DNA from 3 places in the Parabacteroides sp. AF39-10AC genome. Region 2 is predicted to be linked to each of the others. Evidence: riboswitches for the same ligand, from Rfam matches in the RefSeq annotation. Region 2 holds a riboswitch; each other region holds the start of a gene.
What was found. Region 2 has a riboswitch for cobalamin ahead of DW033_RS18480 (TonB-dependent siderophore receptor). Riboswitches for the same ligand answer to the same signal wherever they lie in the genome.
Positions count from the first base shown of each region.

Region 1: linked by a shared signal. The riboswitch ahead of DW033_RS09230 (Ig-like domain-containing protein) and the one ahead of DW033_RS18480 (TonB-dependent siderophore receptor) in region 2 are both predicted to bind cobalamin.
Region 3: linked by a shared signal. The riboswitch ahead of DW033_RS09210 (Ig-like domain-containing protein) and the one ahead of DW033_RS18480 (TonB-dependent siderophore receptor) in region 2 are both predicted to bind cobalamin.

Region 1 is NZ_QTLP01000008.1:38,014-49,374, reverse strand. Features, by position in the region: gene DW033_RS09265 (TonB-dependent receptor) at 1-486, shown strand, start outside; gene DW033_RS09260 (sugar phosphate isomerase/epimerase) at 660-1,652, opposite strand; gene DW033_RS09255 (TonB-dependent receptor) at 1,940-4,321, shown strand; gene DW033_RS09250 (DUF4374 domain-containing protein) at 4,385-5,800, shown strand; gene DW033_RS09245 (alpha/beta hydrolase) at 5,810-6,640, shown strand; gene DW033_RS09240 (PepSY domain-containing protein) at 6,637-7,740, shown strand; gene fldA (flavodoxin FldA) at 7,855-8,364, opposite strand; cobalamin riboswitch at 8,535-8,739, shown strand; gene DW033_RS09230 (Ig-like domain-containing protein) at 8,946-10,613, shown strand; gene DW033_RS09225 (DUF5074 domain-containing protein) at 10,631-11,361, shown strand, end outside.
Region 2 is NZ_QTLP01000024.1:9,029-20,389, forward strand. Features, by position in the region: gene DW033_RS18475 (putative transporter) at 10-1,692, shown strand; cobalamin riboswitch at 1,802-2,007, shown strand; gene DW033_RS18480 (TonB-dependent siderophore receptor) at 2,045-4,048, shown strand; gene DW033_RS18485 (DUF5074 domain-containing protein) at 4,069-5,433, shown strand; gene DW033_RS18490 (ABC transporter substrate-binding protein) at 5,433-6,551, shown strand; gene DW033_RS18495 (FAD-binding and (Fe-S)-binding domain-containing protein) at 6,615-9,386, shown strand; gene DW033_RS18500 (NAD(P)/FAD-dependent oxidoreductase) at 9,487-10,863, opposite strand; gene DW033_RS18505 (transcriptional regulator) at 11,066-11,361, opposite strand, start outside.
Region 3 is NZ_QTLP01000008.1:23,176-34,536, reverse strand. Features, by position in the region: gene DW033_RS09220 (PHP domain-containing protein) at 30-1,073, shown strand; cobalamin riboswitch at 1,412-1,616, shown strand; gene DW033_RS09210 (Ig-like domain-containing protein) at 1,816-3,483, shown strand; gene DW033_RS09205 (DUF5074 domain-containing protein) at 3,498-8,402, shown strand; gene DW033_RS09200 (Ig-like domain-containing protein) at 8,435-9,718, shown strand; gene DW033_RS09190 (DUF2284 domain-containing protein) at 10,061-10,618, shown strand; gene DW033_RS09185 (ATP-binding protein) at 10,749-11,361, opposite strand, start outside.

The sequences.
Region 1 (11,361 bases), on a different contig from region 2:
GGATTAACCTTGGAAGGGAAGTCGGTGCTAACTTCATGGCTATCTTTGCAAGCGGGCGCTACTTTCCAGCGAAGCCGTTATAAAGAGGCCGAGAAATGGAGCGATGACGAGAATGTACCAGCCGAGACAAGGATGTTCCGTACGCCGGATACCTATGGTTATTTTACGGCTACCCTTACGCCTATCAAACGTTTCACGGCTTCCCTGTCGGGAACTTATACGGGAAGTATGTTGGTGCAGCACTTGGCGGGATATATACCTTTGGATAAGGCGGTGGAGACTCCGGATTTCTTTGATATGAATATCAAGCTTGCGTATGAGTTCCCGCTTTACAAAGAGCTGAAACTAGAAGTAAATGGAGGCGTGCAGAATCTGTTCAACGCTTACCAATCCGACTTTGATCAAGGTAAGAACCGGGATTCCTCCTATATCTATGGCCCGGCTAGCCCGAGAAGTTATTTTGCCGGTGTAAAGATGAGCTTTTAATCATGTAATGCCCTTTGAAAAAACATGTACGTGTTTCGTGAAAAACACGTACGTGTTTCCGAAAAAAGACGTACGTGTTTTTTTGAAGGCAAAATAAACAAAAAGACAGTGTTCCCAAGCGTATGATCGCCCTGCGGAAACACTGCCTTTTTTATGGGATAAATCGGGATGTTTTATTTAACGAACGGAGCGGCTTGCAAATAGGCGGCGCTCTTCTCTACACCCTCGAACTGAGTACGGCCTTTCTTGTCGCCTTCCAGTTCCACGTAGTAGCCGAGGATACCGATCTCGTACGCTTTTTTGAATATATTCGGGAAATTCATCATACCGGAATCACCGATGATCCAACGATCCTTGATGTGCAATAACTTAAAACGATTCGGATAATTCTCCATCCATTCCACGGGATCTTGCTGCCCCATAACGGCCCAATATACATCCAACTCGAACATAACCTTATCCGGATCGGTATTTTTTAGGAATAACTCCTCGATATAAGTACCTTTAGGAGGTGCCCACGGATTCGGGTTCTGTTCCGGTTTCTCGCCGGCTTTCAATACCCGTTTGAACTCATTGCTATGATTATGGTAACCCCATAGGATTCCGGCTTTCTTCGTGATCTCTCCGGCACGGTTGAAGATCTCCGATACTACTTTGGCGTCATCCTCGTTTTCGATACGGGGTAAACTCGGTTGTACCATACAACTAACACCTAGCTCGGCATGGATATCGGTTGCCTTTTTCCAGAACTCGTCGAATTTGGGCATATTCTCTTTCGTGTACTCACGAAGAGAAGGGGTCAGGTGTGAGCTACTGATTCTCAAACCGGCATCATCCACCATTTTCTTATAATCCTTGGAGGCGATGAATGTCGTATTTTTAGGATTATAATCACCGAATTTACCAGTGTCTTCCCTATATCCGAAAATCTCCAGATCGGTATATCCCGCTTTTGCCAATCGGTTCAATCCGTTAGGCATATCTTGCAGTAACTCCTGTCCGAGCGAATAGGTTTGCAATCCCATCTTTTTCCCGGCGGTTGCCGAGGATATCGCATCCGTGGCGGGTATGGATCTGGTGGGATTTGAAGCCATTACTTTTTGGCTGGCTATGCCCCCTAAAGTAAGTAATGAAATGTTTCTCAAAAATGTTCTTCTGTCTGTCATGGTGATAAAGAATTAAAATTAAACATCTGTTTCTCGCAAATATAGTTAACCTTTTTGAAGTTTATTAAGAAAATGTCTCTCAAAAACTTGCGATTGGGTTTAAATAGATTTAAAATTTGACATAACTCAATTTTACGAACTTACTCCATACATCCAATTACCTGAATAAGGGGATTGTTTGGTATACCTCCGTGGATTTTTAATGTGATTTTACCCATTCTTAGGTATTGTGGGGCTGTAGTCTCTGATCGTAACTTTGCAACGTTTTAAATAACATAATTGATTAAATGATGATGAAGAAAATCAGAGGGCTTTTCCTCTCCTTTTTACTGTTGCTTATTTCCATCTCGGCTTTTTCTCAACATAAAACAATGATATCGGGTAAAGTCCTGTCCACGGAAAAAACAACCGTGGATTTCGCTACCGTTTATCTAAAAGGTACGAATTACGGCGGGACTACGAATGAGGAAGGTATCTATCATCTTCAAGCTCCCGCGGGAGAATATACATTAGTAGTATCGGCTATCGGATATAAGACGGTAGAGAAACCCGTGAAACTGATGCGTGGGGAACGGACGAAGATGAATGTGGTAATCAGCCCTCAAGCTACGGAGTTGGATGAGGTGGTTGTCGTTTCTAATGGCGTGACCCGGCTCAAGCGTTCTGCGTTCAATGCCGTGGCCCTCGATACGAAAGCCTTGCAAAATTCAACCCAGAACTTGAGTGAAGCCTTGGCTCAAGCGCCCGGAATGAAGATCCGGGAGTCCGGCGGTGTCGGCTCGGATATGCAACTGATGATGGATGGATTTACCGGCAAGCATATCAAGATCTTTATCGATGGGGTTCCGCAAGAAGGTGTCGGCAGTTCTTTCGGACTGAATAACATTCCGGTGAATTATGCCGAGCGTATAGAGGTCTATAAGGGTGTGGTACCGGTGGGTTTCGGAACAGACGCTATCGGAGGTGTTATCAATATCATCACCAAGAAGAACCGGAACAAATGGTTTTTGGATGCTTCTTATTCATACGGGTCTTTCAATACGCATAAATCTTATGTGAACTTCGGACAAACTTTCCGGAGCGGACTCACGTATGAGATCAACGTTTTCCATAATTATTCGGATAATAATTACTATGTGGATACTCCGGTGAAGGACTTTACGACCGGAGCGATCAATAAGAAAAAGATCGAGCATGTGAAGCGTTTTCATGATACGTATCATAACGAGGCTGTTATCGGGAAAATAGGTTTCGTGGATAAGAAATGGGCGGATCGTTTGATGTTTGGGTTTACCTATTCACATATGTATAAAGATATACAGACGGGCGTACGCCAAGAAGTGGTGTTTGGCGGCAAATATCGGAAGGGATACTCGATCATGCCGTCGTTGGACTATCGCAAGCGTGATTTCTTCGTTAGGGGCTTGGATGTGGTATTGACGGCGAATTATAATAAGAACATGACGAACAATGTAGATACCTCTTCCTATGAATATAATTGGCGTGGCGAGATGCGTCCGCTCCGGATGCCCGGTGAGCAATCTTATCAGAACACCCGGTCGGATAATAATAACTGGAACGGAACCTTAACAGCTAACTACCGTATCGGTAAGGCGCATACGTTCACGTTCAATCACGTGATCAACGCGTTCCGGCGTTCGAATCAGTCTCTTTTGAACGAGGACTCGGAAGCGAACGCTATCCCGAAGGAAACCCGTAAAAATATCAGCGGTCTTTCGTATCGCTTGATGCCGACGGAACATTGGAACTTGTCTGTGTTCGGTAAATATTACAACCAGTTTATCGCGGGGCCTGTCGCTACTTCCTCGGCTCAAGATGACTATATACGTACGACCAATTCGGTAAGCGCGATGGGATATGGGGCCGCGGGAACTTACTTTATCTTGAAAAGCTTGCAAGCGAAATTGTCCTATGAGAAAGCCTATCGCCTGCCGACCAATGAGGAGATGTTTGGCGATGAGGACCTTGAGACCGGCGATATTTCCTTGAGACCGGAGAACAGCGATAACGTGAATCTGAATTTAAGCTACAACGAGACATTCGGTAAGCATTCCGTATATGTGGAAGGCGGATTGATCTACCGAAATACGAAAGATTATATCCAACGGAATATATCGGATTTGAGCGGCGGTAAATATGGCGCTACCTATGTGAATCATGGTCGTGTAGAGACCAAGGGTTACAATATCTCGGTTCGCTACGGTTTCGCTAACTGGGTAAGCGTAGGAGGAAACTTTACGCAGATGAATGTAAGGGATAACGTGAAGACGGTTACCAGCGGGACGAACCAAGAGAGCTTGACATATGGCGCACGTATGCCGAATCTTCCTTATCAGTTTGCCAACTCGGATGTGACCTTCTACTGGCGTAATTTGTGGAAGAAAGGCAATACGCTAAGTGTCACTTACGATAATTTATATATGCATAGTTTCCCGCTGTATTCGGAGGCAGTAGGCAGTGAATCCGAATTTGTGGTACCAACTCAATTCTCGCATAACCTGACACTCTCTTATGGTATACAGAACGGGCGTTACAATATCTCTTTCGAGTGCAGGAATCTCACGAACGAGAAATTATACGATAACTTCAGCTTGCAGAAGGCTGGCAGGGCTTTCTATGGTAAGGTGAGGGTTTATTTCGGTAATTAATTTAAAGTGTGACTATCTTTTATTTATCAATAATTAATTCAAAACATAATAGATTAAAACAACATGAAGAAGAATTATTTAATGACAGGTCTTGCCGCCGCGTTATTGGTTGGGGGGGTATTTACTTCTTGTAGTGACGACGATCCTGTAAACCCGGATAACGGAGGCAACGGGAATGGAAATGGCGGAGGATCGACCTCGGAGGCGGTTTCGAGCTATGTAGTTGCCGCTTCTGTCGGTGACGCGAATTACTTGTTGACAGCCGATACGCTGGGTGATGGCTCTATCTCCGCTAAAAACAACGGACTCACTACGGAAAGCGGTACGCAATGGATCTTCTATAAGGATAAATATTTGTATCGTTTGGTTTACAATCAAGGAAATGCCGGTGTTACTTCTTCATACGTACTGAATACGGAAGGCAAGGTTAAGGAGCGTGATAATACTTACGAGATCAAGCGGTTTACTTCTTATGGTATCTACGGTGACTATATCATTACATCTTCTACCGGTGATCTGGGTGAGGAATATGCGGACGAGAATGGTTATCTGCCTAAAGGTTTCTTGCTCTCTTATCTGGATGTGGCCAAAGAGACGTTTACGACAAACACGAATACGATCTTGTCGGAGAATTATTTGGGAAATGGCGAGTTTGTTACGTTAGCGGGTATTCTCCAAGCGAACGGCCGGATCTATTCCGCGGCTATCCCGATGGGATTGAGTAAGTACGGCGTGAAAGCGGAGGGAGGTAAATATGTTAAATACCCGGAGCTGGTAAAGACTGAATCCGGAGGAAGCGGTAGTGGCGCTTACGAAAAAGGGGAATTGCAATGGACGCAATATCCGAACGAGGCTTGGGTCGCTATTTATGCGAACGAGAAATTCGAGAACCCGAAACTGATAAAGACGGATAAGATCAGTTATGCTTGCGGACGTAACCGTTCTCAATACTACCAGACCATTTGGACGGCAGACAACGGCGATGTGTATGTGTTCTCGCCCAGCTATGCCAAGACGATGACCGCGGAGGTACAGAAAACGACTTTGCCGGCCGGTGTAGTTCGTATTAAGGCTAACGCGGAGGGGTTTGATCCTGATTATTATTGTAATTTGGAGGCACAGACGGGTGGTAAGGCATTCTTGCGTTGTTGGCATATCACGGAAGATTATTTCTTGTTGTTGATGTATGATCGTCCGTTGACTGAATCCGGATTCGCCGCGAAAGAGTTGGCTATTTATAAAGGAGAGGATAAGAGTCTTACTTACGTGAAGGGGCTGCCTTCCACGGATGTTATTTCCGGATTTGGCAATACTCCGTTCTCGGAGGATGGTATCGCTTATATGGCGGTTACGACTACCGATGGAAGTCAACCTGCCGTGTATCGTATCGATCCGAAGACAGCTACCGCAACAAAAGGTCTTACCGTTGAGGCAGAGCAAATCAGTGGTGTAGGTAAATTGACTGCCGCTCAAGAGTAATAAGCAAGTATGAGTCGGACTCACATTCTTTTAATATTCCTCCTGCTCCCGCTAACCCTGCGGAGCCAGGAGGATATTTGTATAGGAAAGGAACTGGTTTTGTACTCTACCGTATTGCAAGAAGACCGGAGTTATTGGATACACCTGCCGGAGCATTATAATATGGATACGAAACAACGCTATCCGGTTGTTTACCTGCTAGATGGAGATTCTTTCTTTCATTCGCTGGTAGGCATAAGGAAAACGTTGGCATCCGGTAGAGGTAAATATCTACCTCCCTGTATTATTGTCGGGGTATTAAATACGGATCGGACACGTGATTTTACGCCTACCGCTTCAGCCGCCGGACGGGATGGTAAAATCTCCATAGATGCGATTCCGCAAGGAGGGGGAAGTGAGGCTTTCAGTAAGTTTCTTACGGAAGAACTTCGCCCTGCTATCGATAGTGCCTATCGCACGAACGGCTGGAATATGCTTATCGGTCATTCGTATGCGGGGCTTTTCACCTTGAATACGTTTCTTCGTCATACGGAATTATTTGATACCTATCTAGCGGTCGACCCTAGTTTGTGGTGGGATCAGGGGCGGTTGGTCCGGGAGGCGGAGGCTTTGGTTGCAGGCCGGGATTTTAAAGGGAAAAGCCTGTATATCGGTGTCGCGTCTAAAAAAAGGACGGACCGGGTGGACATTCATCTTGACAAAGTGAGTTATCTTCTTTCGGAGCTTTTACCGCAAGCGGAGAACCTGCGTTTCTTTAGTAAATCATTTCCCGACGAGAACCATGGAACGGTAGCGGTTCCGGGTATATATGACGGGATTAAACAATTATTCGGAAAATGAGAAAATTCTTTGCGAAAGTACATTTATGGCTATCGATACCTTTTGGCATTATTATTGCGATTGTCTGCCTGACCGGGGCGATTCTCGTCTTTGAGACAGAGATATTAGAATTAGGCTACCCTTCCCGTTATTTTGTAAAGGAAGTAAAAGGGGAACCTCTCTCGCCTGCCGCCTTGATAGAATCGGCGCGCCAACAATTACCCGATTCGGTTCGAATAAACGGTATTCGGGTATCGTCTGACCCGAGACGAACTTATCAACTGGTATTACCGGGGAAAAAGGCCGCGGGTTTTATTGATCCCTACACCGGGGAGGTGACCGGGATGGATGACGGACAAGGTTTTTTCCTGAAAATGATGCGTCTTCATCGTTGGTTACTTGATGAGTATAAACGGGATGGAAGTTTTTCTTGGGGAAAATCAATAGTTGGCTATGCGACTTTGGTCTTGGCGATTATTATTATGAGTGGAATTGTTATCTGGTATCCCCGTAATAAAAAAGTATTGAGAAACCGGTTGAAAGTAAAGACCAAGGCTGGTTGGTTCCGTTTCTTCTATGATTTACATGTCTCCGGGGGATTCTATGCGGCATCGCTCCTGCTTATCTTAGCGTTAACCGGATTAACATGGTCGTTTGGCTGGTATCGAAATGCCTTTTATAGTGTCTTCGGTATTAGTGCAAACCCGCCTCAAGCGCATCATGCTCCAGCTTCTTCCGGCGCGAGGAAACCTGCGAAGAAAAAGACGGATTACACACAATGGGCTGAGGTGTTATCGGCATTGAAAAGCCATTATCCGGACTTTAACTCAATCACGATCCAAGATGGCTCCGCTACGGTTTCTACGGCCCGTTATGGAAATACAAGAGGAAGCGACCGTTACTCCTTTGATCCTGCAACGGGTGAGATTACGGAAGTCCAATTATATAAAGATCTCCCGAAATCGGGGAAGATAAGAGGATGGATTTATTCCGTACACGTCGGCTCGTGGGGGGGAATGACTACCCGTATATTGACTTGCTTAGTTTCCTTGTTGGGGACGATCTTCGCGATAACCGGCTATTATTTTTGGATAAAGAAACAATTCAGGAAACTGAGATGAAAAGAAAGAGGTATGTTTGAGCCACATACCTCTTCATAAATCTAAACCAATCTAGTTGAATACGCAAACGTTGCAATATTAAGGTTAAACAGTTATGTATGTAAAAGTGTGCGTCTATTCAATTCCTTCTTTCCTTATAGATGCCAACCACTGGTCGATCCGCCCTTCCGTTTGATCGTCCTCGTTCATTTCATCCAGAGGAAGTCCGACGAACATACCGTTTATGCAGGCGGTGGAACTGTCAAATGAATATCCCGAAGCATCTACAGCGCCAATGAATTTGCAACCTGTATTTCGCAGGTCGGAATAGATCGTGCCGATGGCGTCACAGAAAGTGTCGCTAAAAGAGGCTGAGTCTCCGCAACCGAATAATGCGACGGTTTTCTCACTTAAGTCCAGCTTTTTCAGTTTCCCTAGATAACTATCCCAATCATCTTGCAAATCTCCGGCGCCCCAAGTGGAACAGCCTAATAACAAGATTTCATAAGGCGCCACATCAGCGGGAGAAGCGTTAGATACGTCATGAATATCTTTGTCTTCCACACCCAGCTTCTCCGCGATACGTTTCGCGATCCCTTCCGTCGTTCCTGTAGACGAGCCGTAGAATATTCCTATAGTCTTCATTTCTATTTGTTTTTATAGTTTGATAACGAAAGCAAATATCCGATATCTTATTAGTCTCGGCAATACCTACAAATATGTATTTTGAGGGTCGCGAATACCCATGAATGATCAGTGATGGTTGGGGGAAGAAAGCATTTTGTGAATTTGTCGATAATTTGAATTGTTTTTTATAAATTTGCCAACGTATTGGTTCGCCTACTTTATTCAGGGTACGGCGATTAAAAGGGAATCAGGTGAGAAACCTGGACAGTCCCGCTGCTGTAAGCTCCAAAAAAGCTTTAGACATCAACTCATTGCCACTGTTTCCGGAAGGAACGGGAAGGAAGTTCTAAAGTGGAGTAAGTCAGAAGACCTGCCAATGCCGGATAACCGCCGCGATTTTACGCTACCGGGGTTTAGCGTATGATTCAAATATGGAATACAAAGAACATTGCTCTAAAGAGGTAATTTGGATAGGGTAAGTTATGCCGTAGTTCGTGGGGAACTATGGACGATTTATTTTGTGTTAGCCTGTTAAAGCCATGTCCTTTTATATCATTCAGTGTATTTGTTTTTTGGAGTTTTACATTAATATTATGCTTATGAGAAAGTTTTTATCTTTTTTCTTTGTAATGGCTTTTTACGTAGTGGGAGCCTATGCGCAGGTATTGGTTCAAGGTCAACCGCATCCTTTCGCAAGGAATATCTCAACAAAGCAGGAGTCTCAATTAAGAGCTGATGCCAGTTTTACTTTCGATGACATCCAATATTGGGTTGGTAATGGTAGCAATAAAGCCGCTTTAGTGATTGAATGGCATGATGGGAATCGCCCGGATGCCATGGTTTGGGGATATCGCTGGGATGGCGAGGCTACCGGACATGATATGATCGTGGCGATTGCTCAAGCAGATCCGCGATTGGTATTGCTCACCCAATACACCGGCTGGATGGGATATACGATCGATGGAATCGGGTATGGTGAGAGTATACTTAATATTTCTTATGATCTAGAGGGAGCGAAGTCTGAGCCTAAAAATGCGTTTAAATTTGAACCTCCTATCACAAATCCGCTGTTGGGACAAACTTCTCACCCTGAGCATCCGGCAGAGGATGTTGCGGCCGCCATTCGGCAAGGGGTTCAAACAGGAGTTATTTATCACCCGATAAATGCGGAAAGATATGGATATCCATCTTATGACTATGACTATTGGAGTTGTAGCAATGGCATTCATTGGCAAGCCGGTTGGTATTATGGTTATTGGAGTTATTTTGTGAGAAGTAGTCAAACCTCGAATTTTAGTTATTCTGGTTTAGGTGCGACAAGCCGTGTATTAACGGATGGTTGTTGGGATGTGTGGAGTTGGAATGGGAATATGAATACATCAGAAGGAACTCAGCCCGGGGATGTCTTTGTCGCTGCGACAATACCTTCTGGAGGTGGAGGGGATGAACCCGAGATCCCAGTGATACACGTAACATCCATTTCTCTCAATAAGTCTTCTTTGCGTTTACAAGCAGGAGCAAACGCAACCCTTGTAGCTGGTATCTCTCCTGTAAACGCTGATAATAAGCAGGTTACTTGGAGTAGTTCCGATACAGGCATAGCAACCGTAGAAGATGGGGTCGTAACAGGTGTCAAGCCCGGTGTGGTGAAAATAACAGCCCAATCGGTAGATGGCGGATATACCGCTGTTTGCGAGGTAACGATAACGGAAGTTGTTATTCCGGAAATAGATTTCAATGGTCTTGATGCTGTTTTAACTTTTCCGAAAGTAGAGGAAGCCACCTCTTATGAAGTTCGTGTTTATAGAAATGAGGATAGTGGTCATAAAAGAATCGCTACTTATGTAATCGATGCCGAAGGTAATATAATCACAGAATTAAGAGCGGTGAGCTTACAAGGCTCTTCTGGGAAAATTTTGGTTCCATTGAAAAATTTAGACATAGACGGTGTTTATACGATAGAGATACAGGTGCTGAATGGATTGGATATAATAGATACCTATACAGTAGAAAAAATATCGAATCCAGTAAGTAATGAATATTTATCCGCAAGTGGTAGTCGGGTAATTTATCAAAATGGGACATTGTCTTTGGAGCATTTGGATGGATATCATTTTTATTTAATGACAATGGAAGGAAAAATATTGAGAACCTTTATAGCTCGAGTTCCCCACGAACTTTATCCTATATCGCTTCCCTCCGGGAATTATCTGTTGACAGGAGAAAAGGATGGAGACCGGAAGGTCTTTAAATTCCGTATTAATTAATAATTAAATTCATTTACATGAAAAGAACACTTTACTTAAGTATGGTTTGCTTACTATCGGCCTTTTCGGCTGTGGGGCAAACCGGTTCGCGGGGGCTGAATCCGATAGAGAAGCAGAAACTGCAATTACCTGAACTTCCGGCTTCGCAAAGCCGAGTCACGCTACTACGTTCAAGTGAAAACGTAGATTATACACAGGGAGTCTTTATTTTGAACGAGGACTGGTTTGGTCATAACAACAGTACTATTAATTTTATGACTTCTTCTGGTGATTTCGCTTATAAGATTTTCCAGACAGCAAACCCTGGTAAAGAATTAGGTTGTACATCTCAGTTTGGTACTATTTTTGGAGATAATATGTTTATTACTTCTAAACAGCCAAAGGATGGTGGAGCCAGTATTGAAGGAGGTCGCTTGAATGTAGTGGATGCCAAGACAATGAAAGTGAAAGCTCAATTTACGGATATAGGCGGAGGCGATGGACGTGCTTTTTTAGGCGTGAATGACTCTGTTGGCTATATTGGCGCTTCAAACGGTATTTTTTTGTTTGATATAAAGAATTTGACGGTTGGAGATCAATTGAAAGGTGCCTCAAATTCCGGGGGACTTTATAATGGTCAAGTAGGAATGATGGTCCGGACAAAAACATATGTGTTTGCGGTTCAGCAAAGTAAAGGCGTTTTGGTGATAGATCCTCTAAAACATGAGATTATCAAATTGATAGAAGGAAGTTTCAGTACTTTGACACA
Region 2 (11,361 bases):
TGAATAGATATGGAATGGATTAATGAATTGTTATGGGGAGAAGGGGTAGGGCATTCTATCCTTTTGTTATCCGTTGTGATCGCTCTGGGGATCCAGCTTGGTAAACTGAAGCTATTCGGTATCTCTTTAGGGATTACCATGGTACTGTTTGTCGGGATCTTTCTCGGGCATTTCGGTTTTACGGCGAATCCGTCGGTCGTTCATTTTTTTAGAGAGTTTGGTTTGATCTTATTTGTTTACTCGGTAGGTATGCAAGTAGGCCCCGGATTTTTCTCTTCGTTTCGAAAGGGAGGGATCACGTTGAATATGCTTGCTTGCGGTATTGTTTTTCTAGGGGTGATTACTGCCTTGATTATACATTATATTACAGGCATTCCTATACCGACAATGGTAGGTATCTTATCCGGAGCAGTGACGAATACACCGGGATTGGGCGCTGCTCAACAGGCTTATTCAGATATGACGGGGATCTCGGATGAAACGATCGCTTTAGGATATGCGGTTGCCTATCCGTTAGGTGTGATCGGCATTATCTTGTCGATGATTTTTATCCGTTATGTTTTCCGTATCTCTTTTGCGAAGGAGACGGAACAATTGGAAGAAGAGACGGATACGGAATCGGGAGGAGAGGCTGTACCTATCTCTTTGGTGGTGAAGAATCCGGCGATTTTTGGTCGTAGCGTAAGTGAGCTATCTAAATTGTTGGAACACCGTGAATTTGTTATTTCCCGTATTTTACGTAACGATACGAATCGGATAGAGATCGTGGCGGGGAACACGGTATTGAATGGGGATGATAAGATTTTTGTTATTACCGCAGAGCATGACGTGGAGGCGATAAAGACTTTTATCGGTCAAGAAATACAGATGGATCGTAAGCAATGGATTCCGGCGGAAAGCCAGTTTATCAGCCGGCGTATTTTGGTTACCCGGTCTGAAATCAACGGTAAGCAATTAGGGGCTTTGCAGTTACGCCGTTTACATGGAATTAACGTGACTCGGATCAATCGTGCGGGGCTGGAGTTGGTAGCTACTCCTAATCTGGTCTTGCAAATAGGCGACCGGGTGACAGTGGTCGGTAGTGAATTGGCGGTGGAGAAAGTTGCCGAGACGCTGGGTAATTCAATGAAACGCTTGAATGAACCTAATTTGGTGACTATTTTTGTTGGTATAGTTTTGGGTATTATCGTGGGAAGTCTTCCTATTAGTTTTCCGGGTATTCCTCAACCGGTGAAATTAGGATTAGCGGGAGGTCCGTTGATCGTTGCGATATTGATAAGCCGGTTCGGTTATCGTTATAAATTGGTTACTTATACCACGCAAAGTTCTAATTTACTATTGAGGGAATTAGGAATCACGTTGTTTCTCGCCTGCGTGGGATTGAGTGCGGGTGAAGGTTTTGTCGATACGATAGTCAATAAGGGTGGTGTAGCTTGGATCGGTTATGGTTTTATAATAACGTTATTGCCTCTACTGATTATCGGTTGTGTGGGAAGGTATTTTTATAAACTGAATTATTTTACGTTGATGGGATTGATTGCGGGAAGTACGACCGATCCTCCTGCGTTAGCCTATTCCAATATGGCGGCAGGAAATGATGCGCCGGCGGTTGGATATGCGACGGTTTATCCATTGACCATGTTTTTGCGTGTGTTGACCGCACAGTTAATGATATTATTCTTTTATACATAGAATAAATATTTTGTTGTTAGTAATGTTTAGAAAAGTGTAAACTCCCTAGCCTTCCGCCGAAGTGATTCGCCGGGGGGCTTTTTTGTTGCTAATCAAAAAGTAAACATGTATCTTTGCGGCCAATCAAGGTGTAGATGTTATCGATTCCGATAATAATCAGTAAAAGGGAATCCGGTGCGAGTCCGGAGCTGTACCCGTAGCTGTAAGTCCTTGGAGCCCCGGCAAATCTTGTTGCCACTGCCTATCGGATAGGCGGGAAGGTAGCCGACAGAGGGTGGACGAGCCAGAAAACCTGCCATGATTTTGTTATGCGACGTTTCGGGTGAAGACGTTGGTAAATCTAAATGTTGCTATGCGAGATTTATATCTTATAAGATGCCTATGCGTTTTTAGCGCATGGTTATTCTCTTTGGGTGTCGCTTACGGTCAACAGATCGATACGACGGCCTATCACGAGCTTTCCGGGGTGGAAGTGGTGGAGAAGGTACGTCCGTCGGTCACCCGTGAAGGTACGCCTTTGCAAATTATGGACCGGGCGGGAATCGATCGCTTGGGAGTACAAGACCTATCCGAGGCCGTGAAACGCTTCTCGGGAGTTACGGTACAGGATTATGGGGGGATCGGAGGATTGAAAACGGTCTCGGTACGTAGCTTGGGGGCGAAGCATACCGCCGTCAGTTACGATGGGGTGACGATTACGGACGCGCAAAGCGGGCAAGTCGATATCAGCCGTTTCTCGTTGGATAATGTGGAGATGGTTTCCTTGTCAATCGGGCAGTCGGATGACATTTTCCAAACGGCAAGGGTGTATGCTTCGGCAGGCGCCTTGAATATACAAACCGGAAAGCCCACGTTTAAAGACAAATCGTTTCATACTTATCTTAAGGTTAAGGGAGGTTCCTTCGGGCTTTTTAATCCTGTGCTGCATTATGATCAAAAATTAGGAAAGCGTTGGAGCGCATCCTTACATGGTGATTTCGTGCGTGCGGATGGACAATATCCCTATACATTAATTAATGGGGAATTGGAAACGAGAGAGAAGCGAAGAAATAGCGATATCCATTCTTTCCATTTGGAAGGTAATCTATTCGGCGATTTTGGAAGGGGAGGCGAACTTTCCTTTAAGGCGTACTATTTTGATTCGGAGCGGGGGCTTCCCGGTTCTGTTAATTTATATAACAAGAACACTTCTGAACGATTATGGGATAATAACTTTTTCGTGCAATCGGGGTATAAGAATGTTCTTAATGAGAAATTTACGCTACGGGCCATGGCTAAGTATAATTATGCTTTTACTCGTTATTTAGATATAAATGATAAATATGCTGCGGGCGAACAAGTCGATTTGAATACACAGAATGAGTATTATGGCTCTGTAGGTTTGCTGTATACTCCTATAAAGTATGTATCGGCGACGTTGACTACGGATTTAACTCGCTCTATGCTGGACAATAATTTTGTGAACGGCCCTAATCCAAAGCGAATGGCCTCTCAATCAGTACTAGCGGTGCAATATAAGAACAGTCGATTCACGGCTACCGCTAGTTTATTGGGAACATATATCACTGATAAAGTGGAGCAAGGGGAAAAACCGGATGATAAGAGGCGTTTATCCCCGGCTGTAAGTTTGTCTTGGCGGCCATTCTCGGAAAGTACTTTGCGGATACGTGCCTCTTACAAAGATATATTCCGGGTTCCTACATTTACGGACTTGTATTACCTCCGTATGGGAAATACAAATTTGAAACCGGAAGAAACTTCCCAATATAATGTAGGGGTAACATGGAGTTCTTCCTGTGGGGATTGGCTGCGGCATTTCAGTATTTCGGCGGATGGATATTATAATACGGTGAAAGATAAGATCGTGGCTTTACCTACCATGTATGTTTGGAAGATGATGAATATGGGCGAAGTGGATATTAAAGGGGTAGATGTAAATTTATCTACACAATTCCGATTGCCCTTACGAATGAGCTTGCTTTTGGCTTCCACTTATTCTTTTCAATACGCGGTTGATGTGACAGATCCGGAAGCTAAGAATTATAAGGATCAGATTCCTTATACACCTCGTCATTCTGGCACGGTTTCCGTAACCTTGGAAAATCCATGGGTAAATGTCTCTTATATACTGACTGCGGTTGGTGATCGTTATGCATTGCCGCAAAATATAGATCGGAACAGGATTGATTCTTATATAGAACAGAGTATTTCTATAAATCGAGATTTTCGTTTTCGATATTTCGGTTTGCGTTTGCAAGGTGAATTGTTAAATCTTGCGAACGTGAATTATGATGTTATTCAGTATTATCCCATGCCGGGCCGTTCTTGGCGTTTAAGTATTTGTTTATCCTATTAGTAAACTATAAAAGTAAAGTAATGAAAAAGAAGAATTTAGTTTGTGTCTCTGCCTTGTGTGCATTGATGTCTTTCTCGTTTGTCAGCTGTGATGATGACAATGAGCCTTCACTGAACATACCAAATGTATCTGTAACTAATGTCAGTTTTACGGATGAGAATCCGGAAGCTTTAAAAGTTAGCGGAACCTTAAATTGGACAGCTCCGTCTTCTGTTGACAATGTAACAAAGTACGTGATTTATGGTTCCTCTGATGGAACCGCTAAAGATATGAAAATTGCGGAGGTAGAAGTTGGAACACATTCATATGCTATTACGGATGTCGTAAATATAGGCTATTTATTAGTTATAGCCGCAAATGCGGAAGGTGAGTCTTCTGTTTATGCTTCCGTAAGAGTTATTGATTTTGTGAAGGATAGTTCTTTCATGGCTTTATATTTCTTGAATTCGGGCAATATGGGAAATAACAACTCTTCTTTATATATGTACGACATAGAAAAGGATGAGGTTGTCCCCGATTATTTCTTGGCTCAAAATGGCAGGGGGCTGGGAGATACGGCACAGGATATGATCGTGTATGGCGATAAGATGTATATCGCGGTATATGGAGAGTCTACGATAGAAGTGACAGATCTGAAGGCAAAATCCATTAAGCAAGTCAAGACAGAGGGGCAGCCCCGTTATATGGTATCAGAGGGTGGAAAAGTCTATATTAGCTATTATAATGGATATGTCGCTCGTTTGGATACCGCATCCTTGGAGGTTGAGGCGAAAGTAAAGGTCGGACGGAATCCGGAACAATTGGCGGTATCTTCTAATAAATTGTTTGTCTCAAACTCCGGAGGTATGGATTACAGTACCGAGGTTGGGTATGATAAAACGGTATCAGTGGTTGATCTGTCTACTTTTACAGAGATAAAGAAGTTGGATGTAGTATTGAATCCCACACGGATACAGGCGGATGAGCAAGGAAATGTATATGTGGTTTCTATGGGTAACTATGCGGATATACCCAATACGGTACAAAAGATAAATACGGAGACTTATGAGGTTACTTCCCTTACGAATTGTCCAAACGCAACGGAGATGGCCTATGAGGATGGCAAGCTATTTCTGTTCTATGCGCAATGGGGAATGTCTAGCCCTGCATTTTTAACATTTGATACAAAGAGCCAATCTGCGGGAACGAGCTTTATTACAGATGGAACCTCAATACAATCCCCTTATTCAATCAGTGCCGTGGGTGGAAATGTCTATGTCGCAGAGTCTGATTATAAGAATAATGGCGATATCTATTGTTTCGGAGGTGACGGTAAATTGTTCAAGAAGTTTGAGGCCGGTTTAAATCCCATGAAAGTAGTCCTCGCTCAAAAAGATAATATCTAATGCGATTACTGATTCTCTTAGGGTTCGCTTTCTGGATGGTGGCATGTACGCCATCCGGAAAGCAAACTTCTTCCAAGGAAGCTCTTTCCTCTGATAGTATTCAATATGCCCAAGGTTTCACGGTTCAGCGCTTTGATACCTATATAATGGTGGAAGTTCGTGATCCGTGGGATAGCACCCGTCTGCTTCAACGCTATTTATTGGTAGACCGGACAAAGTCGGTTCCCGGCGGATTACCCAAAGGGACGATCGTGAAGGTCCCGGTAAAAGATATTGTGATTTATACTTCTGTCCATGCGGCTATTATTGATCAACTGCACGAAACCGATAAGGTTATAGGCGTTTGTGAGCCTCGTTATATGGATACTCCTGCCATACAAGAGGGTATACAGGCCGGAAGAATCGCTGATTTAGGTGAGGCTACCTCTCCGAATATAGAGAAAATGATAGAGATCGGCGCGGAACTCGTGATAGCTTCCCCATTCCAGAACAGTAGTTATGGGCCTGTCGAGAAGATAGGGATACCCATTATCGAAGGAGCCGACTATATGGAGGCATTTCCTTTGGGGCGTACGGAGTGGATTCGCTTTTATGGTTTGCTATTCGGAAAGGAAGAGATGGCCGATTCTATATTTAAAGAAACAGAGCAAGCCTATTTGTCTCTAAAGGACTTAACCGCAAATATAGATAATCGTCCTACTGTTTTGTCGGAGAAAAAGTTCGGCTCTTCGTGGTATGTACCATCCGGAGATAGTTATATGGCTCATCTTATCGAGGACGCCGGAGCTGATTATATGTTTAAGGATTTACCGGGTGCCGGAAGTACCCCCTTAGCGTTTGAGACCGTGTTTGATAAAGCGATCCATGCGGATATTTGGCTTGTTAAATATAATCAGTCTTCTGAGATGACCTATAACGATTTACGCTCCGAATATACTCCTTACGAGAATTTCGACGCTTTTAAAAAAAAACGGATTTATACCTGTAATACAGGTGCAGTTCCTTATTACGAGGAATTCCCTATACATCCGGAATATTTATTGAAAGATTTAATCTGGATTTTCCATCCGGAGCTAGTATTCGGGTATTCTCCCCGTTATTTTAGAGAAATGCCCTGATTGTCTTAAAGGTTTCATATCTTTGTTGAAATGTCGTTTCTAGACAAATAAAGGTATTAGACTATGAAGATAAAAAAGGTATATGCTGATGCTTTAACTACATTAGCGAAGGGAACAGATGCCGGGATTTACAGGTTGAATCCCAAACGAGTTGAAATCGTGAGTCGTGAGCAAGATGTAAAACGTGTTCTTGCTGAATGTGAGAAGACTGGTAAATCTGTAACCTTTAAAGCTGGGGGGACCTCTTTATCCGGCCAGACTATTACAGATTCTGTATTGATGGAAATCAGTCCTGACTATGGAAAGGTTAAGATTTCAGGAGATGGGAGTTTGGCTAAATTCCCTTGTGGTATAACTGGAGAAGAGGCGAACCGCTGGTTGAAACCTTATGGCCGTAAGCTAGGGCCTAGCCCTGCCTCCATCAAATCCGCACGTATCGGCGGGATCGTAGCGAATAACTCGAGTGGTTCTAGCTATGGTATTATCCATAACTCCTATAATACGGTCCGGGATATGGAGATTATCTTTGCGGATGGAGCCTTTTTGGATACTTCTTCGTTAGCGAGTCGCAGGGATTTCATGCAAACGCATATAGGCTTATTGGAGAAGTTGATGAATTTCCGTTTGGAGATCTTGTTGAATCCGGACATGGAAGACCGGATTCTATCTAAATATGAGTTGAAGAATACATGCGGTTATGGAATGAACTCTTTCTTGGATTATACCGATCCATACGATATACTCATGCATTTAATGGTTGGCTCGGAAGGAACCTTAGGGTTTATTTCTTCGGTTACTTTCGAGACAGTCCCCGATGAGGCTTTAAAAGCTTCCGCCTTGATTTATTTCCCCTCTTTGATGGAGGCGTGCAGAGCCATAGCCCCGTTACGCCAATGCAAAGTGTCCGCCGCCGAGTTGATGGATAGAAACGCCTTACATGCGGTAGAGGATGAACCGGGGATGCCGGAGATATTACATTCTTTACCCGAGGATGCGGTAGCGTTGCTGATCGACACGTCTTCTAATTCGGAAGAAGAACTTCAAATCCAATTCCGGGATATAGAGGAGCGGCTAGCAGATATACAGACCTTATATCCGGTATCATTTACGACCGATCCGAAGCTTTACGCTACTTATTGGCGGGTACGAAACGGTTTATTTACTTCCGCTGCGGGAAGACGGCCACGGGGTACGGTATCTATTATTGAAGATATCGCTTTCCGGGAAGAGGTTTTAGGAGAGGCTTTGGAACAAGTGCGTGGGGTCTTGTCGGATTATGGATACGGAAATGCGGTGATGTGGGGACATTTATTGGATGGAAACGTTCATTTCACGATTTTTCCGGATATAAACGCACAGGAAGGTATCGATCATTACGCTTCTTTTATGCGTAGCCTTGTAGATGTGGTACTTTACTACGACGGTAGCTTGAAAGCGGAGCATGGCACGGGACGAAATATGGCTCCATTTGTTAAAGATGAATGGGGTGAGGAGATTTATGAGTTGATGTGGAAGATCAAAAGGCTCTTTGACCCGGAAAATATATTAAATCCGGGTGTCCTTTTAAATCGGGACCCGGATGTGTTTATAAAGAACTTAAAGCAAATACCGTTGGCGAATGAGCTGATCGATAAATGCATCGAGTGTGGTTTTTGTGAGATACAATGTCCGTCAAGGCATGTGACATTGACACCCCGGCAACGTATCGTGATCTATAGGGAATTATCGGCTTTGGCGGAACAGGGGGAAACAAACTCTAAGCGATATAAAGAACTCAAGAAAGCCTTTAACTATAAAGGTAACGCTACCTGCGCTACCGATGGCCTATGTGCTACGGCATGTCCGGTTGGCATTAATACCGGTTTATTGATCAAAGAGTTACGGTGGAAAGAGAATGGTGTCTTGGCGAATGCTATCGCTTCGGGCATCGCCGGGAATATGGGAACCGTAACGGGTATGCTTCGTCCTTTGCTTAAGCTGCCCCATGTGCTTTCAAAGCTGGTGGGGTATAACGCATTCGAGAGATTTGCCTCTTTCTTGTTTAGGGCTTCCGCTCATAAATTCCCGCTTTGGACTCGGCATACACCTTCTGGCGCGTCAAAGTTCAAGGAACTGACGGGTGTAGAGAATGGGATGGAAATGGTTTATTTCCCGTCTTGTATTACCCGTACGATGGGAGCTTCAGCTGATTATGAAGATGTGGATTTTGTAAGTGTAACGGAACAAATAATCGCTTTATTGACAAGAGCGGACTTTACGATTCGTTATCCTGAGAATCTAAGTAAGCTTTGTTGCGGCATGGCTTTTAGCAGTAAAGGGTTCCGGAAGCAAGCGGCGCAGAAGGCGGAGGAATTGAATGAGGCTCTTTTGCGGGCGAGCGATAACGGTCGCTTGCCTATTTTGTGTGACATGAGCCCTTGCTTGCTGCATATGAGGGAAACCTTGGATAAACGTTTACGATTATATGAACCTGTGGAGTTTATCTATGACTTTATGCGTGATCGTCTGAACTTTACTAAGTTGCCGGTTACGGTAGCGGTACACTCTACTTGTAGTACAACGAAGATGGGAGTACAAGACAAGCTGGTGGAACTGGCGGGCTTATGCGCGAACCGGGTGGTCTCTCCCGCTCAAGTTACTTGTTGCGGTTGGGCGGGCGATCGTGGTTTCTTCTATCCGGAACTAAACGCTTCCGGTCTTCATTACTTGAAACCGAATTTGCATGGGGCGACGGAAGGATATAGCAATAGCCGTACGTGCGAGATCGGTTTGACGATGAATAGTGGGATATCCTATAAATCGATCGTCTATTTAGTGGAAAAGGCTACTCGTTAAAAATCAAAAACCCCGGTTTCGTACAACTGAAACCCGGGGCTTTGTAGTTTGGCATTCGAAATTATAGGGAGTTTTATTTCATAGATTTTTTTTATTCATATTATGCGTAACCGTTAAGCATTCCGTTGAAATACATCGGTTTTAAAATATATACCTTTAAGATCCAAGCAAGCCATTGCTCTTTTGATGTATCGATCATCGAGAATGGGAATGAAATGTCTGGTTTCTTTTCGTAGTCAAACTCACAAAGCAACACATGACCGTAATCCGTGACGATCGGGCAAGCGGCATAACCGTTGTATTTCTCGGTCGGCTCTTTGCCTTCCATGAGCGCGATCAGGTTCTTGGCGGCGATAGGTACTTGCTTACGGATAGCGGCAGATGTTTTACTGGTCGGGATACCGGCTACATCACCCAGAGAAACGATGTTCTGGTATTTCTTATGTACCAAGGTCTCTTTATCGACCATTACCCATGCGTCCGCGGCCAATTTACCTTCTGTCCAACCTAATCCGGCATCACGAACGAAATCAGGAGCGGACATAGGCGGGGTGAAGTGTAAGAAATCGTAATCCTCTACGAACGGCGTTACGATCTTTTCTTCGCCTTTTGTCTCTATCTTCTCAAAATGTACTTGCTTCGCGGATGTGTCTACACCTTTTACACGTACATTCAAGTTAATAGGTATGTTACGTTCATTATATATTTCTAGCAAGCGAGGTGTGAAATACGGGATATCGTATAGTTCCTTCGATGCGGTAAAATAATTCAATTGCAGTTTGTCGCGTGTCCCTTGTTTCCTTGCGTAATGCTCGGATAATAAACAGATCTTTTTGGGGGCGCCGCCACATTTATGTTTTGTATAGGTATCGGTATAAATACCTTTGCCTCCTTTTTTCGCGAATTCTTGAAGAGCTTTCCATGTCTTTTGGGCTCCTTCGAAATCGTAAATAGAGTTTGCGTTTCCTTGTCCCAAGGTATCGTGGGTAATACCCTCTACTTTTTCCCAGTTACATTGTAATCCCGGGGTCAGTACTAAAAAGTCGTATGGAATCTTTCCGTTACTTTTGGTCGTTACTTGATTCCATACGGGATCAACCGCGGCGACCGAGTCCTTTATCCATTTTATACCGCTAGGCATACAATCCTCTTGCTTCTTCCAAACATCTTCCGGTTGGTACACACCTGAGGCGATCAGAGTGAATCCCGGTTGATAAAACTGACGATCGCTGGGGTCAATCAGGGTGATATCCGGTTCATCAAGCCAATGTTTTAATCGGGCAGCCATACTGATACCAGCGGCTCCTCCACCGATAATAACGATTTTACCTTTTGCGCTGCTTGAAAAAGCGTTTGCTTTTCCGGTATTAACTCCCGCGATCAGTCCTGTCGCCGCTAATAACTTAAAGAAATGTCGTCTGTCGACACCTTTCTTTTCTAGCGCATCTAATTGTTTCTCCAGTTCGTGTTTCATCATGTCGAAAGAATTTAAGATTTTATTCGCCGGCAAAGGAAACATAATAAATTACGGTAGCCATGAAAATGACTACTACACGACTTGCGCAAATGATTTTTTTATTGGATAAGACTACTACAAGACTTTCTCAATCTCTTTCTATGTGCGTTTAATATGCTGTTATGTAGAATATTATATATTAAGCATATTCTAGAAAATATTTTTAGTAGTTCATTAAGAAATCGACAAGATTCGTATCCCCATCAAGGGCTAATCGCTTTCTTAAGCGGTATCTTCTTAGCTCGATAGCTCGTACGGATACATTCATTAACGACGCGATTTCCTTCGTGGAAAGGTTCATGCGGAGTAAACAACAAATGCGCAAATCGCCTGCCGTTATATCTGCGTATTGCTGGCGTAAACGATCCATGAAATTCTGGTGGGCGCTATTAAAATAGGTCTCGAACTGCACCCAATCCGCTTGATCGTTCAAGGTAGATTCGATCAAGGAACGTAAAC
Region 3 (11,361 bases), on a different contig from region 2:
TAGTACCCCGTTATTGAGCAATTTTAAGCATGAAAAGATTCATAGTTCCCGCATTGCCGGACGAAACCTCTGAGGAAGAGGATGTTTACGAGCTAACGCATATCGATCACTTGTTTATAAGAGACCGGATCGAGATTCCGGGATTCAGTAATTACGAGACGTTAAAATGTGACTTTCATACCCATACGGTATTCTCCGACGGCTTGGTATGGCCCGATGCCCGGATATATGAGGCTTGGCAGGAGGGATTGGATGCGATAGCGATTACTGACCATATCGAGCACCGGATCAACAAGGTTATTTTGAAAGGAGATTTAAACGAATCTTACAAAATCGCTAAAAAAGCCGCTGACGACATGGACTTTATCGTGATTCCCGGAGCGGAAATAACACGTTCCAAGCCCTTGGGACACCTAAACGCCTTGTTTGTACAAGATGTCAATCTTATGGAGAAAGAAAATCCTGTGGAATCTATTGCCGAGGCAAAAAGGCAAGGGGCATTTATTGTGTGGAATCATCCCGGCTGGCCGAATCATAAGGCCACTTTATATCCCATACATGAAAAACTGATTCAAGAGAACATGATCGATGGTATAGAAGTCATGTCTTACAAGGACTTTTACCCGATTGCATTAGAATGGTGTTCCGGTTTTAAGAAAGCGTTTATGGCAAGTAGCGACGCTCATTGTGTTCTTTCCGGGATATACAGGAAAGGACTACGTCCCCTGACGCTGGTATTCTCGGAAGAAAGAAGTGAGAAAGGGATACGGGAGGCATTGTTCGCCGGTCGTACGGCCGCGTTATTCGATGGGAAAATCGCGGGAGAAGAAAAATACTTGGCCCCATTGGTCAAGGCCTGTATCCGGGTTAAGCGAATGAGGAATACGTGTTTGGAGGTAACCAATATATCTGATATTCCTTTCATTATATATTGCGAAAACAATTTATACCTGCTCCCGGAAAGAAAAACGATTATAATGATGAATCCTAAGGAAAATAGTTGGATAATGAAAAACTGTTTTATCGGCAGGAATAAGAACCTATCGATTTATTTCGATGATTTTTCGGTATGAGTCAATTTTCATCCAGCTCAGAGACCGGGCCCTAATGCGGCATATTACGTCTCTACAACTAGATATAAATTTCTCGGAAGGGCTAAACTTTTCGATCCGTAATTTCTCTAGTGCTTCCGACAATCCTCTGGCGGTAGCACGCTCATCGATCTCCCCTGTTTTCATCCGAACTGATCATGTGGGTATCTATATTAAATCGGATTACTATTGATAGTAACCGCATTTTTTATGGATAGTAGTCGGTATTTCCCTCGTCCTTATTTTTTAATTTATACAATATGCAGTATAGTCAAAAAAAAGCATTTAATAATATTGTGTATATTTTGAATTGTTTTTTATAAATTTGCTGCCGTATTGGTTCGCCTACTTTATTCAGGGTACGGCGATTAAAAGGGAATCAGGTGAGAAACCTGGACAGTCCCGCTGCTGTAAGCTCCAAAAAAGCTTTAGACATCAACTCATTGCCACTGTTTCCGGAAGGAACGGGAAGGAAGTTCTAAAGTGGAGTAAGTCAGAAGACCTGCCAATGCCGGATAACCGCCGCGATTTTACGCTACCGGGGTTTAGCGTAGGATTCAAAAAGGGGAAATATACGAAGTGAATATTGCTTTACATGAAGGATTGATCGGGTGAATCGTGACTTAGTACCTCCCGGACTATGGAAATATTCATGATTATTTGATCTTTCTTTTATATTCCCTCTTGATCGTTTTTTGGAGTTTTACATTTAATATAAAAGCTTATGAGAAAAATTCTATCTCTTTTCTTTGTAATGGCTTTGTGTGTAGTAGGTCTTTCGGCGCAAGGATTGGTTCAAGGGCAACCACATCCCTCGGCTCCGAATGTGCTGGCGAAAACAAAGTCCCAGTTAAGGGCTGACGCCAGCTTTTCTTTTGACGACATCCAGTTTTGGGTAGGAAGCGGCAGCAAGAGAGCCGCTTTAGTGATCGAATGGCATGATGGGAATCGACCGGATGCTATGGTTTGGGGATATCGCTGGGATGGCGAGGCTACCGGACACGATATGATCGTGGCGATAGCGAAGGCCGATCAGAAACTTCTTTTATTAACCCAATATACGGGTTGGATGGGTTATACGATCGATGGTATTGGATATGGGGATAATCTGGACGTCCGATATGATTTGGATGTGGCCAAGAATGAACCGAATAATGCTTTCAAATTTGAACCTCCCATTACGAATCCTTTGTTGGGGCAGACTGGTTTTCCTGAAAATCCGGCGGGGGACGTAGCGGCGGCTATTCGACAAGGCGTACAAACCGGGGTTATCTATCACCCGATAAATGCGGAAAGATATGGATATCCATCTTATGACTATGACCATTGGAGTTGTAGCAATGGCATTCATTGGCAAGCCGGTTGGTATTATGGTTATTGGAGTTATTTTGTGAGAAGTAGTCAAACCTCGAATTTTAGTTATTCAGGTTTAGGTGCTACAAGCCGTGTATTGACGGATGGTTGTTGGGATGCGTGGAGTTGGAATGGAAATATGAATACATCAGAAGGAACTCAGCCCGGAGATGTCTTTGTCGCAGCGACAATACCCTCTGGAGGTGGAGGGGATGAACCCGAGATCCCGGTGATACACGTAACATCCATTTCTCTCAATAAGTCTTCTTTGCGTTTACAAGCAGGAGCAAATGCAATCCTTGCAGCTAGTATCTCTCCTGTAAACGCTGATAATAAGCAGGTTACTTGGAGTAGTTCCGATACAGGTATAGCAACGGTAGAAGATGGGGTCGTAACAGGTGCCAAGCCCGGTGTGGTGAAAATAACAGCCCGATCGGTAGATGGCGGATATACCGCTGTTTGCGAGGTGACGGTAACGGAGACGGTTACTCCTGAGATCGATTTTGAAGGGACCGGGGCGGTTATCTCATTCCCTAAAGTGGAGGAAGCCACCTCCTATGAGGTTCGTGTCTACAGATATGAGAATGGAAGTTATAAAAAGATAGGCACTTACGTAGCGGATGCGGAAGGCAATATCATTACTGAACTACTGACGAAAGGCTTACGGGCTACTTCCGGCACTATATCCGTCCCACTGAAGAACCTAGGGAGGGATGACGCTTATCGGATAGAGATCCAAGTCATGAATGGCTTGGACGTGATCGATACCTATATGGTAGAAAAATCTTCTGATCCGGTGAGCAATGAGACTATGGCTCCCGTTATCCCAAAGGTTTCCTATCAGAATGGAGCGTTGCGCTTTGAGCATTTAGCCGGATATCAAATCTATTTAATGCAGATAAACGGGAAAATGTTGGAACGTTTTGTGATTCAAGTTCGGGAGGAACTTCATCCAATATCTCTTCCATCCGGGAATTATCTACTGATAGGCGAAAAGGATGGCGATAAAAAGACATTTAAAATTCATATTACTCAATAATTAAATTTATTAACATGAGACGAACACTTTACTTAAGTATGGTCTGTTTGCTATCGGCTCTGTTGGTAGTAGGCCAAACCGGTTCGCGGGATCTGAATCCGATAGAGAAACAGAAATTGCAATTACCTGAATTACCCGGTTCGCAGGCACGAGCCTCGATGCTTCGATCCAATGAAAGCGTGGATTACACGAAAGGTACCTTTATCGTAAACGAAGATTGGTACGGGCACCAAAACAGTTCGGTGAACTTCCTGTCGGATGATGGGACTTGGACATATAACGCGTTCCAAAGAGAGAATCCGGGACATGAATTGGGATGTACGAGCCAGTTCGGTACGATTTATGGGGATTTGTTGTATATCGTGTCCAAGCAATCAAAAGATGGTGCGGCATCTGTAGAGGGAAGTCGCTTAGCGGTAATTGACGCGAAAACGATGCAAGTGAAGAAGGAATTTCAGACGATCAACAGCGCAGGAGCTGATGGACGTTCTTTTTTAGGAGTGGATCTGACGAAAGGTTATATCGGAACGAGTAATGGTATTTATGTTTTTCATACAGGATACGATGAAAAGACCGGAAAATATGATGAAAACCAGATGTCTATCGAGGCCAGCGCAATCGGAGGAACGACGGGAATTTCTTCCAGCGATTTGTATCATTCACAGATTGGAACCATGATCCGTGTTGGAAAATATGTATTTGCGGTACATCAAACGAAAGGATTGTTGGTGATCGATCCGAAAGAAGATAAAGTTATCAATATGATATTGAAGCCCGAGGAGGATAGTAATCATGGCTTGGGCTCTATCGTGCTTTCTAAAGATGGTAATTTATGGGCTAGCGTGACATTCGAGTTAACTGGTACCGGAGCGACAATGCCTTATATGTGGAAAGTGAATCCATATACGTTAACAACGCAAAAGGTAGATATACCAACAACGGATGGTATTGAGGAGATTCCCAACTCTTGGTATGCATGGACCGCCGATGGTTTCTGTGCCAGTACGAAAGAGAATAAGATCTATTGGAAAGGACAAGGCTCCGGTAGTTGGTTCACGGGATATAAGATTTTCTGTTATGACATAGATAAGGATTCTTTTTATCAAGTATTCGACTTTACAAAGCTAGATAAAGGAGATTGGCGTCTTTATGGTACGGGATTCCGTATTGATCCGGTGGATGATAATATGTATTGTTTCCTTTATCATGAATTCTTAAACCCGGAACATGAATTAGCGGTAATTAAAACAGACGGAAGAGGGGATACGAACGGAACAATGGTAGGTCGCTATCCTTATGAGAAAGTGAATTATTGGTTCCCTGCTTTGCCTGTGTTCCCGGATAACATGGCTCCGACAATCACAGACGGTTTACCTAGCGAAATTACGTTTTCCGCTGAAAATACGAAGTATAGTAAATCAATGGATGAGATTATAGAAGATGGTGATAATATGATTTCAGCGGTTGTTACTACGATTGTGAATCCGAATCCGGAACTAATTAGTGCGGAGGTGATAAATAACACGTTGACTATTGCTCCGATCGTGGAGAGTATCCAAGAAGTGAAAGAAATTCAACTTAATTTTGAGTTTAACTCAAATGGTAAGATCGTAAATAAACAAGTTGTCGTAAAGTTGACAACTTCAACAGTAGCTCCTTTTGAGTTTAATGAAAAAGAGGTGACACTGGAAGGAAAAGAAAAAACTTTAACATTGGCTGTTACAGGATTAGCGGAAGAGACAATAGAATGGAGTAGTTCTCATCCTGAAATTGTGAGGGTTTCGGAAGATGGTACTGTCATTGGTGTCACTTATGGTACTGCGATAATTACAGCGAAGAGTAAGATACGCCCGACACTTTCTGCGAAATGTTCTGTTACTGTCAAGCGTCCAGCAATGACATTAAAGGAATCTTCTGTAGAATTATATGTTGGAGAAACAAAAGAAAGAGTGCTGACTCCTGTAGATAATAGAATAGAATTAGGAGAAAAGATAGAGTGGACTTCATCCGATGAAAATATCGTAACGGTGGAAGGAACGGCATATTATGCGAATGTTACTGCTCATTCTGCTGGTGTCGCTGAAATTATTGCGACAATTAAATCGGAAATAACCGGAGAAACTTTGTCTGTAACTAAACGTAAGGTAACGGTAGAAACATTTATACCTGTCGAAAAAATAGAATTGCGATTCGCATCTTCAGGAGAGTTGCTGCCAGAAGATGTCATAACGATGAACCTGAATGACAAGCTACAGCTTTCCGCTATTGTTAGGCCGGACAATGCCAGTTCGAAGGATTTGAAATGGTCTTCTAGTGATGAAACTGTTTTTTCTGTTAGTAATGCAGGAGTGATACAAGCAAAGGGTAGTGGTGAAGTGACTATTACTGTTTCAGCTGCGGGCAGTGATGCTTTAGCTTCGTGTCAACTTTCTTGTTCGTTTGAGTATGAAGGTGCGGCCTTTAAAAATAAGACTGTAAAATATAATTATAATGATGGTGCCGGAGAGTGGTTTTTGGAAATTCCTGTTGTTTTTAAACCAGCTAAGCCTGATTATATTGATATTATAGATGCTAGAGTTGAAGGAGATTTAGCGGATCGTTGGGGATTTGACAGTTTTGACGGTGAGAATTTAGTTTTGAACTGTTATGATGATACTCAAGGGACAGGAACACTTATAGCGACAGTCCAGGACTCGCAGACAGGGGAAACGAGTGAAATCTCTTGTCTTCTGTGTAGTGCAAATGATTTAACTAAGTTCGAATTGGAAAAAAGTTCATTGTTTATGAAAACCGATGAAACTTTTCAGTTAAAACCTCAAATAGAGTGGGGAGACGTAGAACCTGTAAAAGTCTTATATGTTTCATCGGATGAAACGATAGCTTCTGTTGATGATGGAGGATTGGTTACGGCCCATAAAGAAGGGAAAGCAAATATTGAAGTATATCTTGAAAATGGTTTGGCTTCTACAGAATGTCAGATAACTGTTGCAAAAGTTGCTGCTGCCAGATTAACAATTCTTGTACCAGATAGAATTGTGAAAGTGGGACAAAATGAAAGGTTTCAGTTCACCGCAAAAGTTTATCCTGATGATGTTAGTTTCTCTTCGGTAAAATGGAGTGGTTCTACTTATATTGATGAAAATGGTTTATTTCAATGTCGCAATATGTCTAAGCATACAATCATAGCAACATCGGAAGATGGTCAAGCGTCTGACACGTGTATGGTTTATGTACAAGGAGAAATACCTCTAGAATCCTTTAGTGTAGAACCTAAAGATATATTATGGGATATAAATGATGGACAGGTTTATGATTTGCGCTCTAAATTTAAATTTAATTATTATCCAATGAATTCGTCTTGCGCTTCTAGTACAATGCTTCCTGAAGTGGTTATCGAAGATGAGGATATTATTACTTATGTAAAACCGGATCCCTCAGGATTGAACGGAGGTTATAAACCATCAAAGGTTGGGACAACAGGAGTTGTGTTTGAGGCGATAGATGGCGGTTTTAAAGATTCTGTTCAAATCCATGTGACTGATAAGAGCTTAGGGGTTTGGGGTGTGACTTTAGAGTCTTCTCAAAGAGTAGCGGCTATTGGTGAGCATTTCACTTTATCTTATGAAGTACAAACTGATCCAACAAAGCCGGATGTGGAAAAAAGTGTGACATGGACTAGCAGTGATGAAAATGTTGCGACAGTTAATTCTAAAACAGGAGAGATCCAAGCATTAGCTGACGGTGAAACGGCAATTCGAGTGAAGACTGATACTGGTGGGTTTGTTGCGACGTGCACATTGTCAGTGGGAAAGGGTATTATAAAAGTGACAGGTGTTTCTTTAAATCAAGATCGGCTGGAGTTGCTAATAGGGCGTTCTGCTCAATTAATAGCGACAGTTCTTCCGGAAAATGCTAAAACAAAAACTGTAAACTGGTCAAGTGATAATCGATTGGTTGCGGAAGTCGATGAAGATGGCAATGTTTCCGCATATGAGGAAGGAACTGCTACGATCACGGTAACAACCCTTGATGGAGGCTATACAGCTACTTGTAAAGTGATTGTTTCTGCGGAACTGGAAAAACCGGGGGCAAATGTTACGGGTGTTAGCCTAAATGCGTCTTCTTTGTCTTTGAATAAAGGTGAGGAGGCTGTATTAGCAGCGGTGGTATCTCCATCCAATGCGATTAATAAATCAGTAACTTGGAGTTCTTCGGATGCCACGGTAGCCACAGTAACTAACGACGGTACGGTTAAGGCCGGTATCGCCGGTGTAGCTACAATTACGGTGACAACAGATGAAGGTGGTTATACCGCTACTTGTGAAGTAACGGTAATAGATCCGAATTTGGAAAATCCCGTGGTTGAAGTAAAAGATTCCACGGCTATATTAACATTTCCGAAAGTTCCGGAGGCTACTTTCTACGAGGTGTTTATTTATAAGTACGTAAATGGGATACCTGTATTATTTGGTGTTTACACGGTTGATGCAGAGGGTAATATCCTTACTGGCTTGATGAGTGAGCTTCGTTCTGGGGAACAAGAAAAGATCAAGGTCTCTATTCCTGAATTAGATGGAAGTTCAGAATATATCGTAAAAGTTACAGCTATCAAGGAAGGTGATGGTAGGCAAGAGATATTAGGAACATTCTATAGTGAGCCATTCTCCACATCCGGTCCGGTGGGTAATGAGGCTATCGGTGTTGGTGAAGCGATGATTTATTACTATGAAGGTCGATTGCATTTGAATAATCTGGAAGGTTATTCTTGCTATATTGTAAATATGAATGGCGCTATATTGGATCTTTTTAAGATATCGGGAATTAACGAGTCTCATCCAATCCAATATTCAAGAGGTGCTTATATTATAGTAGTGGTAAAAGATAATGATCGGATGAGCAAGACGATCGTTGTTAAATAAATAATGTATTAACAAATTAAACATTGATGAGCATGAAAAAGCTTTATCTTTTTCTCGCATTAATCTTAATGGCGGGAAGTATCAGCGCACAGCGTATGGTACAAGGTGTGTTACGTTCGGATTTACCGGCGGAAAAACAGAAAGCGGCTTTGATGTCCGCAAGGAGTAACCGTACTTTTTCTTTTGACAGTATTGATTTCTGGGTAGGTGATGGTGAAAACCGTGCGGCTATAGTTTTGACTTGGCATGACACTGATAAAACCGTACCCGATAATATGGTATGGGGATATCGATGGTCTGCTGATGTAGATACCATTTCTGGATTGAGCCTATTTGAGTCTGTGATGAAAGCTGATCCCCGTTTGGTTGGATTGGTTCAATATACAGGTTCAATGGGTTATACGATTAATGGCATTGGATACTGTGAACCAAGAGCGACTTCAATGCAAATATCTTTTCAGTTAGACAGCGCTAAAGCTCATGTTAGTTATACTTATCCAGATAATGCGGCAACACTTGCAAGAACTGCTATAAACCAAGGAAAATCATCAGGTGTTATTTATCATCCATTTGGTTCAAATGGAACAAGTTATCCTGCTTATGATTATGACTATTGGGTGGCTACGGCTACGGCAACTAACCACTGGTTCGCTGGTTGGTATTCCGGTTATTGGAGTTATTTCGTTCGTGATTCCTATACTCAAGATTTCTCTTATTCCGGATACGGGGCATCAAGCCGAAAAGTCCAGAATGGTACTTGGGATGCTTGGAGCTGGAATAGTTTTATGGGAACGACATCGGGAACAGAACCGGGTGATAATTTAGTAGCGGCAACTCCTATCATTTGGCTTAATAAGAAAGCTATTTCTTTGAGTGGAAGTGGAACCTATCAATTAGTTGCGTCTGTACAATCTGCTTATGCTTCTTTAACGGGTGCGGTATGGTCTTCTAAGAATACTGCTGTTGCGACAGTTGATCAAACGGGTAAAGTTACGGCTGTAGCTCCGGGTACAACTGAAATCAAATTAATTACAGCTAATGGTAAATATAACACGTACTGTAAAGTAACCGTAACCGGTACAGCCACGAAATCAGCGGCCGCAACCGCAAACATCTCTTATTCCGACAATTCCTTGCATGTAAAAGATCTAGCCGGTTATACCGGTTACATCACGAACACCGCAGGTTCTGTAGTATCTACTTATGTGATCACCTCTTCTGATGACGTGAAAACAGTAAACTTGAATAAAGGTGTTTATGGCTTTACAGCGGTAAAAGGTACAGAGAAAGTCTCTGTTAAGTTTGTCGTGAAGTAAATCATCTCTTGATTTCGCTAGAGCGCTCTCTCTTACTTATGAGAGTACTCTAGCGTTACAGATTCCGTGAAAGATGTATGATCTTACGGCGATAAGATTATACATCTTACAACGGTAAGATCATACATCTTATAATGGTAAGATCATATATCTTTTATCGAACTACAAGCTAGCTTTTGGATTAATTTGCGTTCCTTGCGACGATCCCGGAGTATATCACCATAATACCATGCCATTGTTTTTTCATTGAAAGCTTCACGTGTAGCTGTACTGTGTTCCCTGTATTATAATGTATGTAGTTGCTGATTTTTTTATTTCTTTACAAGAAAATTTTCTTTTCATATGATCGAATATAAAAGCTACGATTATACAAGAACCATCCCTGTGGATGATTATATCTTACGTTATCGGGATGAGCGGCGTTTCATGGCCTATTGCCGGGAGTGTCGTAGGTATGGAAACAGTTGGAGTTGTCCGCCTTTTAATGATTCGGAGGACTATTTATCCGGGTTTCGGAATCTATTGATTGTTTGTACGCGGATTACTCCTGTCGTATTGGATGTACCGGATGCGGTGGAAGCGGGGCAAGAGTTGATGCACCGGGAAAGGAGCCGATTGGATAAACGTCTTCTTGCGTTGGAGGAGGAATATAATGGACGGGCGTTTTATGCCGGTAGTTGTATCCTTTGCCCTTGGGAAGAGTGTGCACGTAGATCTGGTAAGGCTTGCCGCTACCCCTCGCGGATTCGTCGTTCCCTTGAAGCCTGTGGGTTCGATCTGGGACGTACTACCTCGGAGTTGTTCGGTATAGAGATGAAGTGGTCCGAGAATCGGAATTTGCCGGAATATTTACTTCTGGTTAGTGGATTCTTATCTGATAGGGAAACCCCGATTTGGTAAGTTAACTTACTTCGTCGATGGAGTTAACTTACTTCGTCGATGGAGTTAACTTACTTTACCGATGAAGTTAACTTACTTTGTCGATGAAGTTAACTCCGTGAAATGGAGGAGTGGTACGGCTAGGCTTTATTTATTCGGTAACCTCCCAGCATTTCCATCCTTTATTGGCGCAGATATATACAATGTACGAGCGTACATTATATATAGGGAATTTCAGTTTGGTATCCTTGGCGTAAGCACGTACTTGCGCCACGTCCTCGGGGCGGGGATCGTTTAGCGCCAGCATGTGTTCGGCCTCTTTCGCCTTGAAATACTTGAATTCCACGACGCGATCGTCTTTGTAATAATCCGTGCTGGGTATGCCGGTCATCTCGAAATCGGAGCGGCCCGCCGAGTTGTTCTGTTCGATGGCGAACGTATAGTAACTACTCAAGTAGCGTGAGCAAAGCTCGAAGAAGGAGCAACGGATGAAGTTCTCGTTGATCTTGTCGAATACCTGCGCCGGGAACTGCCCGAGATACTGCTCGAAGTAGTTTTGTACCAACGGTTCGAAACGGCGGTCTTCCGTGAAGCGTTCGTAGGTGGGTACATAACGGGGAGCGCCACCTTCTATATGGTTCATCTCGTTGTAATAGTCCATGTAGATGCTGCGCATCGTGAGGTTGGGTAACACCATACGGTAATTATTCCTCAGCGTGGTCATGCCCAGATAAAAGAGGCTGACGGGATAAAAGGTCTTGTCG